2 regions of the Caballeronia sp. INML1 genome follow, and region 2 is predicted to be linked to the other one. Evidence: riboswitches for the same ligand, from Rfam matches in the RefSeq annotation. Region 2 holds a riboswitch; the other holds the start of a gene.

Region 1 (8,069 bases), on a different contig from region 2:
TCGCTTCGTCCGGTTCGGACTTCATCAGCCAGTAGCGCATGATGGTTCGCTATGCGGAAATCGTCGATGCAAATGAAAACGGCATCGGAAAAACCGATGCCGTTTCTTGAATGGGTCCCCGCCACGGCCGCTAGGCCGGCATCCTGAACCTGGGTTCAAGATTGGTCGCGGTAAGCAACACTTCGGGTACATCGGACTAGCGACGCGCGCGCCCGTGCTGCAAGGTTCCGCAACCGTGCCAATGTAGCATTGGTTCAAGGAATATATGACCTTGGCGAACCAGGCAGGGAACCGTCACTCTACACCAATCGTTTGCCTTATGCAGCCTCTCGGGAGCAAATCGGCAGTTTCTTTTTTCGATTGATATTGCGTGCTGATTGACTCAGCGCGCAGACGTCTCACTGCGCTTCATACTGCGCAATGACCGCGCCCAGTTGTTCGTTCATCGAATGCATCGTGCGGCGGATTTCCTCGGCGGGGAAGGCCTCGCCGTGACGCACGCTGTCCTGCAGCTTAAGCAATTCCGACGCCAGCGAAAGCGCTGCCATCACCGCGATGCGATCCGTGCCGCGCACGCTGCTCGCATTACGCACCTTGTTCATCTCGGCATCGACGCGCGCGACGGCTTCGCGCAATGCGCCTTCCGTTTCCGGCGAGCACGCGAGGCGATACGGCTGCCCGAGAATGGATACTTCGATCTGCGTGGTCGTCATGCCTTCTCTCCTTGATGATGCTCGCCGTGCAATTCCGCTTCCTGTGCTTCCCGGGAATCGGCGTCGAGGAGATCGAGTTGATTGTCGGATTCGGCATGTTGCGCGGACTTCGCGCGGGGCAGCTTTTCGAGAATGGCGTTGAGGCGTACTTGCGCGTCGTCGATTTTCGCGGAGAGCGAGTCGCGTTCGGATTGCAGCGTATCGCGCTCTTCACGCACTTGCGCAAGTTCGGCCTGCACGTTCGCATAGTCGGCGCGCAGTTGTTCGAGTTGTTCTTGCAGCGCCTGACGCGCCTGATTGTGGCGCTCGCTGATCTGGATCAGCCGGCCGATATTTCCTGACAGTGATTCGAGTTCGTTGAGCATGTGCTGCGTCCTCTAAAGACCTCGCATTTTAGCGCGGTTCAACGGAGCTTCCGATAATTGTCTCGTTTCGAGACGTAACAGCATGCGATCTCGCGCTTAATCCTTCGAATCAAGCGCATGTCGCCATGCATTCGTGTGCAGAAAAGGCGAGCGCTGGTCATCGCTCGTGGGGACAGGCCGGCCGATTCTCGTTCGATTCGTCATGTGCCGCGCTACTCTGTCCGTGCCGTTTTCTTGACGGCCCCAACCCGCGCTCCTACACTTGCCGCACTTTTTGGTGCTCGCATTCGCGGATCTCGCGGATGCAGTCAAACGGGAAACAGGGAGCGAAGTCTCCGAAGTCCGACCGGGACCCACCCGGGATGAGCCAACCTGTGCTGCCCCCGCAACGGTAAGCGACCGCAACGCAAGTTGCAAGTCGTCTCATGCGCGTTTTTGCAGCGCAAACGTGTGGATTTTCATCACACCGGGTTTGTTATTCGAATCCACTGCAAGAAACGTGTCGACGCCACTGCGCACGATGCGCGGGAAGGCGAGACGATCCGTCGTCAGCCCGGATACCGGCCAGAGTTCGACGCATCGGCGCTCAATGCGCAAGTGCGTTCGTCGCGCATCGTCCTCGCGGGGAGCGGGGTCGCGCTCATGCGAAACGGAACTTCACTCATGGTATTGCCACAGGCCGCGCTCAAGAACGGCCCCACTCGTCATGTCGCGCTCGTTGCAGCGGTCTTCGGCTCGGCGCTCCCCGGCGCGGCGCACGCCGCCGACGGCGCCTCGCAAACGCTTGCCCCAGTCGTCGTCACCGCGACGCGCGCGCCGCAGCCGCTCGCCGAATCGATCCCGCAGACATCGGCGTTCGATGAACAGGACATCGCCGATGCCAACGCCGACGATGCGCTCGGCCTCGTCGCGCTCGCGCCCGGCGTGCAGGTCACGCGCAACGGCGGACCGGGCGCGAATTCGGGCGTCTACATACGCGGCGCGGCGTCGTCGCAATCGCTCGTTCTGATCGATGGCGTGCGCGTCGAATCGGTGTCGCTCGGCGCGGCGCAGCTATCGCAATTGATGCTCGATGAGATCGGGCGCGTCGAGGTCGTGAACGGCAATGTATCGGCGTTGTACGGCTCGAATGCGATTGGCGGGGTCGTGCAGATCTTCACCAGGGAAGGCGAGCCGCATCCGCCGCGCTTCGCTTTCGAGGCCGAGTACGGCAGCTATCACACGCAGCGTCAATCGGCGGGCGTGAACGGCGCGCTCGACAAGGACGGCCGCACGACCTTCAGCCTGAACGTGTCACGCGAAAAGACCGATGGATTCTCGTCGATCGATCCGGCGATCGCGCCCGGCGCGAATCCTAACGCGAACGGCTATCTGAACGAGAGCGTCGCGGCGACGCTGCGCCACCGGTTCAGCGACAAGTGGGATGCGGGCGTGCGCTTCATGCAATCGAACGGCATCGACAGTTTCGACGATGCCTACGGCCAGCCATCCGACATCAACGAAGCGCACGATCGCGTGCGTTCGGCGTCGGTGTTCGCGAATGGCAGGATCACCGACAACTGGACCACGCACTTCACGGTCGCGCAGGGGCAGGATCGCGCGAATATCGAGCAGAACGGCGTCTATACGAGCCGCTTCGACTCGGAGAATCGGCAATACACGTGGCAGAACGATTTCAGGATCACCGATGCGCACACGCTGTTGTCCGGTTACGAGCATCTCGATCAGACGCTCGATTCCGACCAGTTCACGGCGCCCGATCGTCACGTGAATTCGGTGTTCGCGGGCTACGTGGGGCACATCGGCGCGAACGATTTGCAGGCGAATCTGCGGCACGATCAGTATTCCGATTTCGGCGGCGCGAACAGCTACTATCTGGGCTACGCATATCACTTCGATGCGCACTGGAAGGCGAGCGCGAGCTATGCGGCTTCGTTTCGCGCGCCGAGCTTCGACGACCTCTACTATCCGTTCAGCGGCAATCCGTCGATCCAGCCGGAGCGCAGCCATTCGGTCGAGGCGGCGTTGCAGTACGCATCGAATGCGCTCGGCGTGATGCGCGTGACGCTGTTCCAGACGCGCTATTCGAATCTGATCGACTATGTTTCCGACGGCGGGTTCTACTATGTCGCGCAGAACGTCGGGCGCGCGAAAGTGCAGGGCATCGAGGGATCGTGGGCGGGACATGTCGGCGCAACCGACGTGCGCGCGGGCGTCACGTTCCAGAATCCCGTCGACGAGACGAATCACGAGGATCTGACGCGGCGCGCGCGGCATTTCGCGACGCTCACGGTGCATCGCACGATCGCGCGCTGGCGCGTCGGCGGCGAGTGGATCATGAGCGGAGAGCGCCACGATTACGATTCGACGCTCGCGGGTTACGGCATCGTGAATCTTTCGGCGCGCTATGACGTCTCGAAGTCGTGGTACGTCACAGCGCGCATCGACAACCTGTTCGACAAGGACTATGAACTTGCGTACTCGTACAACACGCCGCGGCGCGGCGCCTATATCACGCTCGGCTGGCATCCGTCGTGAGCAACGCGCCTGAGTGTCTCCAGCGTGCGCGTGCGATGAACGCGAGCCGCGCGGCCGCGATCTGGATCGCGCTCGCCGTGGCGACGTTCATCGTGCTCGTCGCGTCGCTCGCGATGGGCAGTGTCGCGTTGCCCATGTCGCGTGCGCTCGGCGCGCTCGTTCGCTCGCACGCCGCGATGCCCGATATCGCCGATGAGATCGTGCTCACCTTGCGGCTGCCGCGCGCGCTCGCGGGCTTCGCATCGGGCGCGCTGCTCGCGATGGCGGGTGCGCTGCTGCAAGTGCTGTTGCGCAATCCGCTCGCGGAGCCGTACGTGCTCGGCGTATCCGGCGGCGCCGCGACGTTCGCGCTTGCCGCGATGCTCGCATCGGTGCCGTGGTGGGGCGTCGATATCGCGGCGTGCGCGGGCGCGTTCGCATCGATCGTCGTCGTGCTCGGACTCGCGCGCAAGGATCTCAGGCAGAGCGCTCAGGATGCGTCGCCGCGACTATTGCTCACGGGCGTCGTGATCGCATCGGGATGGGGCGCGCTGATCACGCTGATGCTGAGCATCGCGCCCGAGAACCGGCTGCGCGGCATGATCTTCTGGCTGACGGGCGATCTCAATGGCGCGGCTGCGCCGTGGCCTGCGTTGATTGCGCTCGCTGTCGCGCTCGTCGCCATCGTTCCTGTCGCGCCGCAATTGAACGTGCTTCTGCGCGGCGATGCCGCCGCGCGTGCGCTCGGCGTGCCGGTCGAACGATTGCGCCTGCGTGTGTATCTCGTCGCGTCGATCGCCGCGGCGGCTGCGGTGACGACGGCGGGAACCATCGGCTTCGTCGGCCTCGTCGTGCCGCATCTGCTGCGCCTCGCGTTCGGCAACGATCAGCGCATGCTCGTGCCCGCCGCCGCGCTCGCGGGCGGCCTCGCCGTGATGGCGGCCGATCTCGCCGCGCGCACCGTGATCGCGCCCGCGCAGTTGCCGGTGGGCGTCGTCACGGCGCTGATCGGCGTGCCGATGTTCCTGTGGATGCTCTTGCGGAGAGCGCGATGACCTTGCAACTCGATGCCGTCGTGATTCGCGCGGGCGCGCGCACGCTCATCGGCGGTCTCACGCAGACGATATCGACGGGCGAAGTATGGTGCATCGCCGGGCCGAACGGCGCGGGCAAGACGACGCTCATCAACGTGCTCGCGGGTCTCTCGAAACCGGCGTCGGGCCGCGTGTCGCTCGATGGCCGCGCACTCGCGTCATGGCGCGCGGCGGACCTCGCACGCGCGCGCGCGCTGATGCCCCAAGCCATGCACGACGCCTTCAGCGCGACCGTGCTCGACACCGTATTGCTCAACCGCTTTCCCTATCTCACCGGCTGGGGTTGGGAGAACGAAGACGACCGCAGCGCCGCGCGCGCCGCGCTCGACACGCTCGGCCTCGCGTCCTTCGCCTCGCGCGACGTGCTGACGCTCTCGGGTGGCGAACGCCAGCGCGTTGCCTTGGCTGCCGTGCTGTGCCAGAACGCACCGTGCCTGTTGCTCGACGAACCGCTTTCGCATCTCGACCTGCGTCATCAGATCGACTGCCTGCATACGTTGTGCGACACCGCGCGCGAGCACAAGCGCACCGTAATCTTCTCGTGCCACGATCTGAACCTTGCGCGCCGTTTCGCGACGCATGCGCTCCTGCTCGACGGCAACGGCGCCGCTCACGCGGGCCTCGTCGCCGACGTCCTCACGCCCGAACGCGCGGGCGCGGCATTCGGCTATCCGCTCGCGCTCATCCGCGACGGCGAGCATGAAGCGCTCGTGCCTTCCATTCATCGCCCCTGAAAGGAATTTCGATGTCCTCGTTCAACGACATCCCGCTGCCCCGCGCACTCGACCGCGCACTCGAAGCCGAACTGCGCCGCGTCATCGACATGAAGACGAAGCCGCCCGGCAGTCTCGGGCGGCTCGAATCCCTCGCGCTGCAAATGGGCCTGATCCAGCGCGCGACCAGGCCGCGCATCGAGCGTCCCGCGATGATCGTCTTCGCCGGCGATCACGGCATCGCGAAAGAGGGCGTGAGTTCGTATCCGCAGGAAGTGACGGCGCAGATGGTCGCGAATTTCTTGAGCGGCGGCGCGGCGATCAACGCGTTGTCGCGCTCGGTCGGCATGTCGCTCGAAGTCGTCGATGCGGGTGTCGCGACGCCGATTCCCATCGACCACGGGTACGAACGTCTGTCGCTGGGACTCGGCACGCGCAACTTCGCGCGGGAGCCCGCGATGTCGCGCGAGACCGCGCTCGAAGGCATCGCGCGCGGCGCGGCGCGCGTGCGGCATCACGCGTCGCTCGGCACGAACGTGATCGGCTTCGGCGAGATGGGCATCGCGAATACATCGGCGGCGGCGTGTCTGATGAGCCGCTTGTGCGATCTGCCGATCGGCGAGTGCGTCGGCCGCGGCACGGGTCTCGACGACCATGGCCTCGCGCACAAGCGCGATGTGCTCGGCCGCGCGCTCGCGCTGCATCGCGAAGGCGATGCGATCGACACGCTCGCGACTTTCGGCGGCTTCGAAATCGCGATGATCACGGGCGCGTATCTCGCCGCCGCATGCGAAGGCATGACGATCTTGGTCGATGGCTTCATTGCGACATCGGCGTTGCTCGTGGCCGCGAAGATCGCGCCCGAGGTGCTCGAGTACTGCGTGTTCGCGCATGCGTCGAACGAAACGGGGCATCGGCGCATGCTCGCGCATTTCGATGCCGCGCCGCTCTTGCAACTCGATCTGCGGCTCGGCGAAGGCACGGGCGCGGCGCTCGCGTTGCCGATCCTGCGCGCGGCCGTCGCGTTCGTCGACGAGATGGCGAGCTTCGAGTCGGCCGGTGTGTCGAACAAAGCCGGTTGAGATGCGTCCCCTCGACGAACTGCGCTACTTCTTCACCGCGCTCGGCTATTTCACGCGCGTGCCGGTGCCGCGTTGGGTCGGCTTCGAGCGCGAGTATCTGAACGCGGCGGCGCGTTACTTTCCGCTCGTCGGCGCGATGGTCGGCGGCGTCGCGGCGCTCGTCTATCTCGCGGCGTTGCGCGTGTTTCCCGCGGGCGTCGCAGTGCTGTTGTCGATGGCCGCGACGCTCGTCATGACCGGCGCGTTCCATGAAGACGGACTCGCCGATTGCGTCGATGCGTTCGGCGGCGCGTACACGCGCGAGGATGCGCTGCGCATCATGCACGACTCGCGCATCGGCGCATTCGGCGCGATTGCACTCGTGATCGCGCTCGCTTTGAAATGGCAGACGCTCACCGCGCTGCCGCCGCAACGCGTCGCGTGGACGATGATCGCCGCGCACGCCGCGAGCCGCGCGTTCGCGATCAGCTATCTCGTCACGCTCGACTACGTGCGCGCCGAGGGCAAGGCCAAACCGGTCGCGCAGCGCATGAGCGCTGCGTCGTTCGCGCTCGCGCTCCTGTTCGGCGTGCCCTGGCTTTTCGTGATCGACTGGAAGCTCGCGTGCGTCACGATCGTCGCGCTGATCGTTTTGCGCTTCTTTATCGGGCGATACTTCGTGCGTCGCATCGGCGGCTATACGGGCGATTGCCTGGGATTCGCGCAGCAAGTGTTCGAAATCGCGATCTATCTCATCGGGCTCGCATGGATCTCGTCCTGATTCGACATCCAGAAGTCGCCATCGAAGCGGGCGTGTGCTATGGCCAGACCGATGTGCCCTTGCGCCACGATGTGCGCGATCTCGCCGGCGCATTGACGGCGCGCATGAAGGCGCTGGACGTTCCGGCGTGCGTGGACGGATGGCATGCGAGTCCGCTCGAGCGATGCGCGTCGCTGGCGCGTGTCCTTTCAGCCGATGCGCATATCGATGCGCGTCTCATGGAGATGCACTTCGGCGCGTGGGAAGGCCGCGCGTGGGACACGATCGATCGCGCGCTCATCGATGCCTGGGCCGCCGATGTCGAACATGCGTGTCCGCACGGCGGTGAGAGTCTCGCGCAGTTCGCGCAACGCGTTATCGCATGGTTCGACGCGGTGTGTGTCGATAAGAACGCCGTGCATGCCGTCGCTCATGCGGGCGTCGTGCGTGTGCTTGCGGCGCATCTTCTCGGCATCGCGCGTGAGAGCGCGTTGCAATGGCCGCTCGATTTCGGCGGGCTCGCGTGGTTCAGGCGCGTGCGCGGGCAGTGGCTGCTTGTGCGGTGGAATGCTTAGGCTTTCGGCGCTACCCTGGTTATTTCACACGCCGCCCGCGCACGGTTTCCAGATCGCGGCAAAGCTCGGCCGCACCGAGCACGAGCCGCGGCGTCGGCCGGTTGATGAGATCGCCGTCGATCCCGAAGAGATTGCCGCGCGCAACCGCCGTCAACGATGTCCAGCGCTTCCATCGTTCGAGCGCCGGCAACGGGCGATCCGGCTGCGTCGCGCCGGGCGTCGCGGTGACGATCGCTTCGGGATTCGCCGCGAGCACGGCTTCGCTCGATAT
Region 2 (8,069 bases):
CGCCGGCGTCGGCGGATGAGATCGTCGTCGTCGATTTCGAAGAGGGTTCGATTCCAGCCGGACGCGGCAAGGCACTCGCGCATGACTGGGGCGCACGATACATCACCGCCGATGCGCTGAGCGAAGGCGATGATTACTCATACCATCGCGGCGTATAGACCCAATCACCGACTACACGCGTGGTCGATGAACCGACGATCACCATCGTCCGCATATCGACGAGTTCGCTTTTCAGTTCGCCAAGCGTGACGACGCGCAACGCTTCAGCCGGGCGTCCGATGTCTCTTCCCAGCACGACGGGCGTGTGCGGATCGCGATAACGCTTCACGATGCCGATCGCACGATCGAATTGCCACGGCCGCGCTTTCGACAGCGGGTTATAGAACGCCATCACGAGATCGGCTTCGCCCGCATGCGCGATGCGTTTCTCGATCACGCTCCACGGCTTCAGGTTATCCGACAGCGACAGCACGCAGAAATCGTGGCCCAGCGGCGCGCCTGCACGCGCGGCGGTCGCGAGCGATGCCGACACGCCCGGCACGATGGCGAGTTTCACCGCGCTCCATTCGGGATGCGCCGCGTGGCCTTCGTCCAGTGCTTCGAGCACGGCGGCGGCCATCGCGAAGACGCCCGGATCGCCCGATGACACCACGACCACGCGCCGTCCCTCGCTCGCCAGTTCGAAGGCGTGACGCGCGCGTTGCAGTTCCTCGCGGTTGTCGGTCATGTGCACGCGCTGATCGTCACGGAAAGGACCAGCCATGCGCACATAGGTTTCGTAGCCGAGCACGTCTTGCGCTGCGACGAGCGCGGCGCGTGCGGCCGGCGTCATCAGTTCCGCGCTGCCGGGGCCGAGTCCGATCACGGTCAGCGTGCCGCGCGCACGCCCGATCGATTGCGCGTCGATGGGCGCATCGCTTACGTGCAATGCGATGCGCGGCGCATCGCCGGCGTCGAATGGCGCGGCATCGCAAAAGCGCAGGGGCACATTCAAGGCATGCGCGGCGTCTTCCAGTGATCGCGTCGTCATGTAACGCACAGGCGCTGCCAGGGCCGCGAGCGCAAGCGGCGATAGTCCCTGCGCGCGCATGACCGCACGCATGCGTTCAGCGACATCGTCATCGGGCGATACATGCCCGATCCACGCGAGCACGCAACGCGGATGGATCACGAGATTGTCATCATCGTGCGCAGCGAAGGGCGTGATGCGCACGGCAAAACGCGCATGGTCGGCGCGGGGCAGGTCGGCATCGTCGAGCCAGGGCGCGTGGCCTTCGATGCGCGTGGCGTCGCCCGCGAGCAGACCGGACACGAAGCGCTTGCCTTGCTCGATATCCGCGAGGGCGTAACCTTCGGGCGGCGCGAGCAGACATTGACCGAAGCGCAGTTCGCCGCTCGTCGTGATCGCGGGCGCGACACCGAGCGCAGTGCCGATTTCGCGCGCCAGCACGTTCACGCCGCTCATGCCGCCGAGCAGCGGGACGACCGCGCTGCCATCCTGTGCAACGGCGAGCACGGGTGGTTCGGCGCCCTTGTCGGCAAGAGATGACGCGAGCGCGCGAATCACGATGCCCGCCGAGCACAGCGCGACGACCGGCGTGCCCGATGCATACAGCGCGCGCACGTGCGCCCCGAAGTCGTCATACGCGATGTCCGCGTTCACGCGGCGGGCGAGGCCATGCACGCGCGATTGCTGGAATTTCGCCTGAATGCGCCGCGCCGTGTCGAGCGCCCCCGCACCGAGCACGACGATCGCCATCGGCATGGAAGAGCTCACGCGCGCCATTTCTTCCCCGGCACGACGAGCAGCGAGAAATACGGCGACGCCATCGGATCGACTTCATCGAGCGGCACGATGCGTTGATTGGCCATCGTCGCGCGCTCGACGTATAGCGCGCGTTCATCGAGTCCGAGCTCGCTGAGAACGCGCCGCACCTTCTCGAAGTTGCGGCCGAGCTTCATGATGACGGCCGCGTCCGCCGCTTCGAGACGGCGCTTCAGATCGTCTTCCGGCAACACGCCCGACAGCACCGAGAGACTCTGGTTGCGATACACGAGCGGCACGCCCAGCACCGCGACGCCGCCGAGCATCGAGCATACGCCGGGCACCACATGCGCATCGAAGCGTCCGGCGAGACGGTCGTGCAGATACATGTACGAGCCGTAGAAGAACGGATCGCCTTCGCAGATCACCGCGACATCGCGCCCGGCTTCGAGATGACCGGAGATCGTGAGCGCGGCTTCGTCGTAGAACGCGCTGATGATCGTCTCGTAGCAGAGCGGCGGTTCGAGCGCCTCGGTCGTCACCGGATAGACGAGCGGCAGCCGCGTCTGCGTATCGTCGAGATGCGATTCGATGATGCCGAACGCATTGCCCTTCTTGCCCTTCGCGACGAAATAAGCGACTACGGGAGCTGACTTGAGCAAGCGCAGCGCCTTCAGCGTGATCAGCTCGGGATCGCCCGGGCCGACGCCCAATCCAAAGAGATGCCCGCGCATCATTCGGCCTCCGAAGCAAGTGCGTTCGCCGCCGCTGCCGCCATCGCGCTGCCGCCGCGGCGGCCGAGCAGGGCGACGAAGGGCACGCCGCGGCTATCGGCGGCGAGCATCGCCTTGGATTCCGCCGCGCCGATGAAACCGACCGGAAAGCCCAGGATGAGCGCGGGTTTCGGTGCGCCGGCATCGAGCATGTCGAGCAGATGAAAGAGCGCGGTGGGCGCATTGCCGATCGCCACGATCGCGCCTTCGAGATGCGGCCGCCACAACTCGAGCGCGGCGGCCGAGCGCGTGTTGTTCATCGCGCGGGCGCGTTCGGGAACCGATGGATCGCTCAACGTGCAGACGACACGGTTATCGGCGGGAAGCCGCGCGCGCGTGATGCCTTCGGCGACCATGCGCGCATCGCACAGGATCGGCGCGCCGGTTGCGAGCGCGCGTCGGCCGGCGATGCCCGCACCGCAAGAGAAGCGCAGATCGCTCACGATATCGACCATGCCGCACGCATGGATCAGGCGCACCGCGAGCTTTTCAAGATCGGCGGGAATGGCGGCGAGGTCGGCTTCGGCGCGGATCGTCGCAAAGGACTGGCGATAAATCTCCGCTCCGTCGCGGATGTAGTCAGGCATCGGCATGGCTCCGGGCGAGCCGTCCGGCCGCCTCTTCGATGGTCAGATCGTGCGCAACGGTTCGTGCGCCGCGATGTAGGTCATAGCGCCCCGGCGCGACTGCATAGAGCGTCACCGGGACCGGATGCGCCGCCGCGCACGAACGCTCGCAGCCGCTCAGATGCACTTCGCCTTCATCCGAAGGCAGAAGCGAAGCGAGGCGATGCGCGTCCGCTTTGGTGTCGGCGCGGCTTTTCGCGCAGCCTTCGGAGCCCGCGCACGCGATGAGGCGCGCGAGCGGTTCGCGCGGGTCGATCGCAAGGCCGAGCGCGTGAAGGCGCTGCAGTACGTCATGCGCGTCATGCGCAGCGATGCCGGGTATCAGCACGCTTTGCCACGGCGTCATCGTCAGGCGGCCTTCGGCTTGCGTGTCGGCGATATCGGCGAGGGCTTCGAGCGTGGTCGCGTCGAGGCGTCCGAGGGGTGTTTGCGCGCCTGCGTACCACGTCGCGCGAAACGGCTCCGCGTGGGCGCCGAGGCGCAGCGATGCATCGGCGGGTCCGCGTCGCCAGTTCTGAACGGCTGCATCGACATCGAATGCTTCGAGAAAGCGCGCGACGCCGATACGCGCGAGCAGATCGCGCATACGATGCTCTTCTGGCGTGGCCAGCGCGAGAAACCTGCGCAGCACGCCCGACACGAACGTCACCACATCGCTGCGATGAATCGCGCCGGACGGACGCTGCCGCATCGTGCCCGCGAAGCCGAACGCGAAGCGCGCGCCATCGTCGATTGCGCAAAGCCACAGGTCGTGTGGATGATCGAGCATCGCGAGGCGCTCGCCGGCATCGAGTTGCAGCGCGAACTTGGGCGAGAGCGCATGAAGCGATGCGTCGGCCTGCATCGCGTCGATGATCCGATCGGCGAGCGCGCGCGTGTCGTCGCTCGCGAGCGGACTGAGCATCACGTTGCGGATGTCGTCGGCGCCGGCCGTCGAGGGGCCGAGGCCCGCCTCGAGCGCAATGTCGATCAGCGCGGCGTGGGCGTCGTCGCGGATGCCGCGCAACTGCAGATTCGCGCGATTGGTCACCTCGATCACGCCGGAGCCGCATTCGCGCGCCGCCCGCGCAACGGCCCGCGCCGCGTGCGCGCTCGACACGCCGCCCGCCAGTCGCAGGCGCGCGAGGCCGCCGTCCCGCGCGGGCACGATGCGCATCAGGCCCGGGCACGCAAAAGCGCGCGGCGCGGTCGTGAGCGATGAGCGGTCGAATGAAGTCAAAAGCGTGACCCGTTGGGCTTCGCGCGTCATGAGCGAACCGGTACACCCCGCCCGGTCGGCGTCGCGCGAATGCGGTGAGTCGGCAGGTCTCTTGGCTGGCAGGTCTTCATTCGCGCCGGCCTTCCCGGTAGAAACCAGTGGCAGTGGAGCGCGGACTCGCTGCGTACAATTGCGGGGGCAGCCACAGTTTTCTGTGTTCCCTCTTAGGCCCTGGGTCTCTTCGACTCCGGGCACCGACGGACCTGTATTATGCCCGCTTTTATCGACCATCCAGGCGCTTCAGGGCCGCCGCCCGAAGCGCATTCCAAATCGCATGAAGGAGGCCGCGCATGTCGAACTGGCTGACCGTGGTAGGGATCGGCGAAGATGGCTGGCACGGCCTGTCCCGCGTCGCGCGCCGCGCGCTGCTCGACGCCCAGTCGATTCACGGCGGCGAGCGCCATCTCGCGTTGCTGCCGGCGCGCATTGCCGCGAGCCGTGTGCCGTGGCCTAAACCCTTTTCACTCGACGCCGTGCTCGCCGGACGCGGCGACGGCAAGACCCGCATATGCGTGCTCGCGAGCGGCGATCCGATGTGCTTTGGCGTCGGCGCGACGCTCGCGCGTGAAGTCGCCAACGGCGAAATGCGCGTCATTCCCGCGCCGTCGTCGCTGTCGTTCGCGGCGGCGCGTTTGCACTGGGCGCTGCAGGATGCCGTGTGCGTATCGCTTGTCGGGCGGCCGGTCGCGTCGCTGCTCGCGAGCCTGCATCGCGGCGTGCGTCTGCTCGTGCTGAGCGCCGACGGCGCGACGCCCGCCGCCGTGGCCGCGCTCCTGACCGCGCATGGCTTCGGCGCGAGCCGCATGACCGTCTTCGAGCATCTGGGCGGGGACGAGGAGCGCCGCATCGACGAACGTGCCGACGACTGGCGCGAGCCCCTCGTCGCCGCGCTCAATCTCGTCGCGATCGAATGCCGCACGCACGCCGGGCACGCGGGTCCGCCGCTCACGCCGGGCCTGCCCGACGACGCTTATCGTCACGACGGCCAGCTCACGAAGCGCGACGTGCGTGCCGTGACGCTCGCGCGCCTCGCGCCGCAACCGGGCGAACTCTTGTGGGATGTCGGCGCGGGTTGCGGCTCGATCGGTATCGAATGGATGCGCGCGCATGGCGCGTGCCGCGCGATTGCGATCGAAGCGAACGAAAGCCGGCAGCGTCTCATCGAGCACAACCGCGACGCGCTCGGCGTGCCCGCGCTGCAGCTCGTGAAGGGCGAGGCGCCCGACGCGCTCGACGGCCTGCCCGCGCCTGACGCCGTATTCATCGGCGGGGGATTGACGGTGCCGGGCGTGCTCGATGCGTGCTGGGCGCGCCTGCGTCAGGGCGGGCGGCTCGTCGCCAATGCAGTGACGCTGCAAAGCGAGGCGGCGCTCGTCGAATGGCGCGGGCGGCATGGCGGCGAGCTGACGCGCATCGGTGTCGCGCAGGCGGAGCCGCTCGGCAGCTTCGATACGTGGCGTCAGGCGCTGCCGATCACGCTGTTGCATGCGAGCAAGCCGTGACGAGTCATGCGTAAGGAAATGCCGGGAAACTCGAAGCGCGTGCTGCTGCTCGGCGGCACCGGCGACGCGCTCGCCATCGCGCGCGAACTGCCCGCCGCGCATGTCTACAGTCTCGCGGGCCTCGGGCGCGTGCCGGGCGACCTGACGTGCACGGTGCGCGTCGGCGGCTTCGGCGGCATCGACGGACTTGCCCGCTATCTGCGCGCGGAGAACATCGCGCTCGTCGTCGATGCGACGCATCCGTATGCCGCGCAGATGAGCCGTCACGCGCACGCCGCCTGTGCGCTCGCGGACGTGCCGCTCTGGGCGGTGCGACGTCCCGCGTGGCAGCCGCAGCCGGGCGACGACTGGCGCGATGCCGCCGACTGGCGCGAAATCGTGGCGCGTATCGCGGCATTTCAACGGCCGCTTTTCACGCTCGGGCGCGAGGCGCTCGCGCATCTGCATGAAATTCCCGCGTCGCAGCGCTGGACGGTCCGCTGTCTCGAAGCGCATCCGGGCAACGAACGCGCGAAGATCATCGACGCGCGCGGCCCGTTCGATCTCGAAGGCGAGCGCGCGCTGTTCGACGCGGCGGGCGTCGATGTGGTCGTCAGCAAGAACAGCGGCGGCCGCGCGACCGAAGCGAAGCTCGCCGTCGCGCGCGAACGCGGCTTGCCGGTCGTGATGCTCACGCGGCCGTCGCTGCCGGACGCGCACAGAACGTTCGACGACGCCGCGAGCGCGCGCGACGCGCTGCTGCGCTGGCTCGACTCAATCGACACATCGGAAACATGACGATCTATTTCATCGGCGCGGGGCCGGGCGATCCCGAACTCATCACCGTCAAGGGACAGCGGCTCATCCGCACGTGTCCCGTGATTCTCTATGCCGGCTCGCTCGTGCCGAAGGACGTGCTCGACGGGCATCGCGCGGCGAAGTGCATCGACACGGCCGAGCTCGACCTCGACGCCATCGTCGCGCTGTTGCAGGACGCGCACGCGAACGGGCAGGACGTGGCGCGCGTGCATTCCGGCGATCCGTCGCTCTACGGCGCGATCGGCGAGCAGATCCGCCGGCTCGACGCGCTCGCGATTCCCTACGAAGTCGTGCCGGGCGTGACGGCGACGGCGGCATCGGCGGCGGCGCTGAAGCGGGAACTGACGTTGCCGGGCATCTCGCAGACCGTGATCCTCACGCGCTACGCGACGAAAACGTCGATGCCGGAAGGGGAAAGTCTCGCGGATCTCGCACGTCATCGCGCGACCCTCGCGATCCATCTCGGCGTGCGGCATATCGAGCGCATCGTCGCGGACCTGGTGCCGCACTACGGCGCGGATTGTCCGGTGGCGGTCGTGTTTCGCGCGAGCTGGCCGGACGAGACGCGCATCGAAGGAACGCTCGCGGAGATTGCGTCGAAAGTACGTGCGGCGGGCGTGGAGCGCACGGCGATGATTCTCGTCGGCCGCGTGCTGGCCGCCGACGGCTTCGCGGATTCGACGCTCTACGCGAAGGACTGATCACGCCATGCGCGACCTCGACACCGTGTTCGACGCGCTCGCGAAATCGGCTTTCCGGCGGCGTTTCGCGCTCGGCGTGCGCGAGGGGAAATATCTGCGGGAAAAGGGCGTCGACACGGTGATCGCGCAGGCGCATGAGTTGATCGGCAAGCGGCTCGCGCCGCAAGCGCCGTTGAACGACGGCAAGCAGACGCCGTTTCGCGGGCATCCGGTGTTCATCGCGCAGCACGCGACGGCGACGTGCTGCCGTACGTGCCTCGCCAAGTGGCACGGCATCGCGGCAGGCAAGGCGCTCGACGACGCCGGGCGACAACATGTCGTCGATGCGATCGCGCGCTGGCTGCGCGCGCAACCGCTGCCGGCTGCGAAGGACGCCGCGCCCGACAATCCGCAGCGCGAATTACCTTTCTGATGCGCCGTTCAGCGTGACTCGTCCGGCGGGCAGGACGATGGCGCAACAGGCGCTCCCGCGCACGGCGCCGGGTGAGCGCTAGCCGCGTTCGCGAGCAAGGGCGCCGTTCATCGCGGGCCCGGGGCTCGTCGTCCCCTCGCCCGGCGAGACAGCATGTTCAGCCCCTCGACCAGCGCCGAGAACGCCATCGCCGCGTAGATGTAGCCCTTCGGCACATGCGTGCCGAATCCTTCG

What was found. A riboswitch is a leader RNA that binds a small molecule or an ion and turns the genes downstream of it on or off. The one in region 2 is predicted to bind cobalamin.
Region 1: it holds a riboswitch for cobalamin, as region 2 does, so the genes downstream of both, NCR38_RS03160 (TonB-dependent receptor domain-containing protein) here and cobG (precorrin-3B synthase) in region 2, are expected to answer to the same signal.

The regions. Positions count from the first base shown of each region.
Region 1 covers NZ_JALQDT010000008.1:10,812-18,880, forward strand. The annotation lists gene NCR38_RS03140 (EVE domain-containing protein) at 1-40, opposite strand, end outside; RNA gene ssrS (6S RNA) at 112-293, opposite strand; gene NCR38_RS03150 (cell division protein ZapA) at 399-713, opposite strand; gene NCR38_RS03155 (hypothetical protein) at 710-1,078, opposite strand; cobalamin riboswitch at 1,337-1,662, shown strand; gene NCR38_RS03160 (TonB-dependent receptor domain-containing protein) at 1,742-3,616, shown strand; gene NCR38_RS03165 (iron ABC transporter permease) at 3,652-4,650, shown strand; gene NCR38_RS03170 (ABC transporter ATP-binding protein) at 4,647-5,423, shown strand; gene cobT (nicotinate-nucleotide--dimethylbenzimidazole phosphoribosyltransferase) at 5,435-6,484, shown strand; gene NCR38_RS03180 (adenosylcobinamide-GDP ribazoletransferase) at 6,486-7,244, shown strand; gene cobC (alpha-ribazole phosphatase family protein) at 7,229-7,798, shown strand; gene NCR38_RS03190 (cobalamin-binding protein) at 7,818-8,069, opposite strand, start outside.
Region 2 covers NZ_JALQDT010000051.1:396,998-405,066, reverse strand. The annotation lists gene NCR38_RS18030 (VWA domain-containing protein) at 1-158, shown strand, start outside; gene cobJ (precorrin-3B C(17)-methyltransferase) at 134-1,786, opposite strand; gene NCR38_RS18020 (precorrin-2 C(20)-methyltransferase) at 1,774-2,502, opposite strand; gene NCR38_RS18015 (precorrin-8X methylmutase) at 2,499-3,125, opposite strand; gene cobG (precorrin-3B synthase) at 3,118-4,413, opposite strand; cobalamin riboswitch at 4,447-4,636, opposite strand; gene NCR38_RS18005 (bifunctional cobalt-precorrin-7 (C(5))-methyltransferase/cobalt-precorrin-6B (C(15))-methyltransferase) at 4,713-5,924, shown strand; gene NCR38_RS18000 (cobalt-precorrin-6A reductase) at 5,943-6,701, shown strand; gene cobM (precorrin-4 C(11)-methyltransferase) at 6,698-7,423, shown strand; gene NCR38_RS17990 (DUF4186 domain-containing protein) at 7,431-7,835, shown strand; gene NCR38_RS17985 (TerC family protein) at 7,943-8,069, opposite strand, start outside.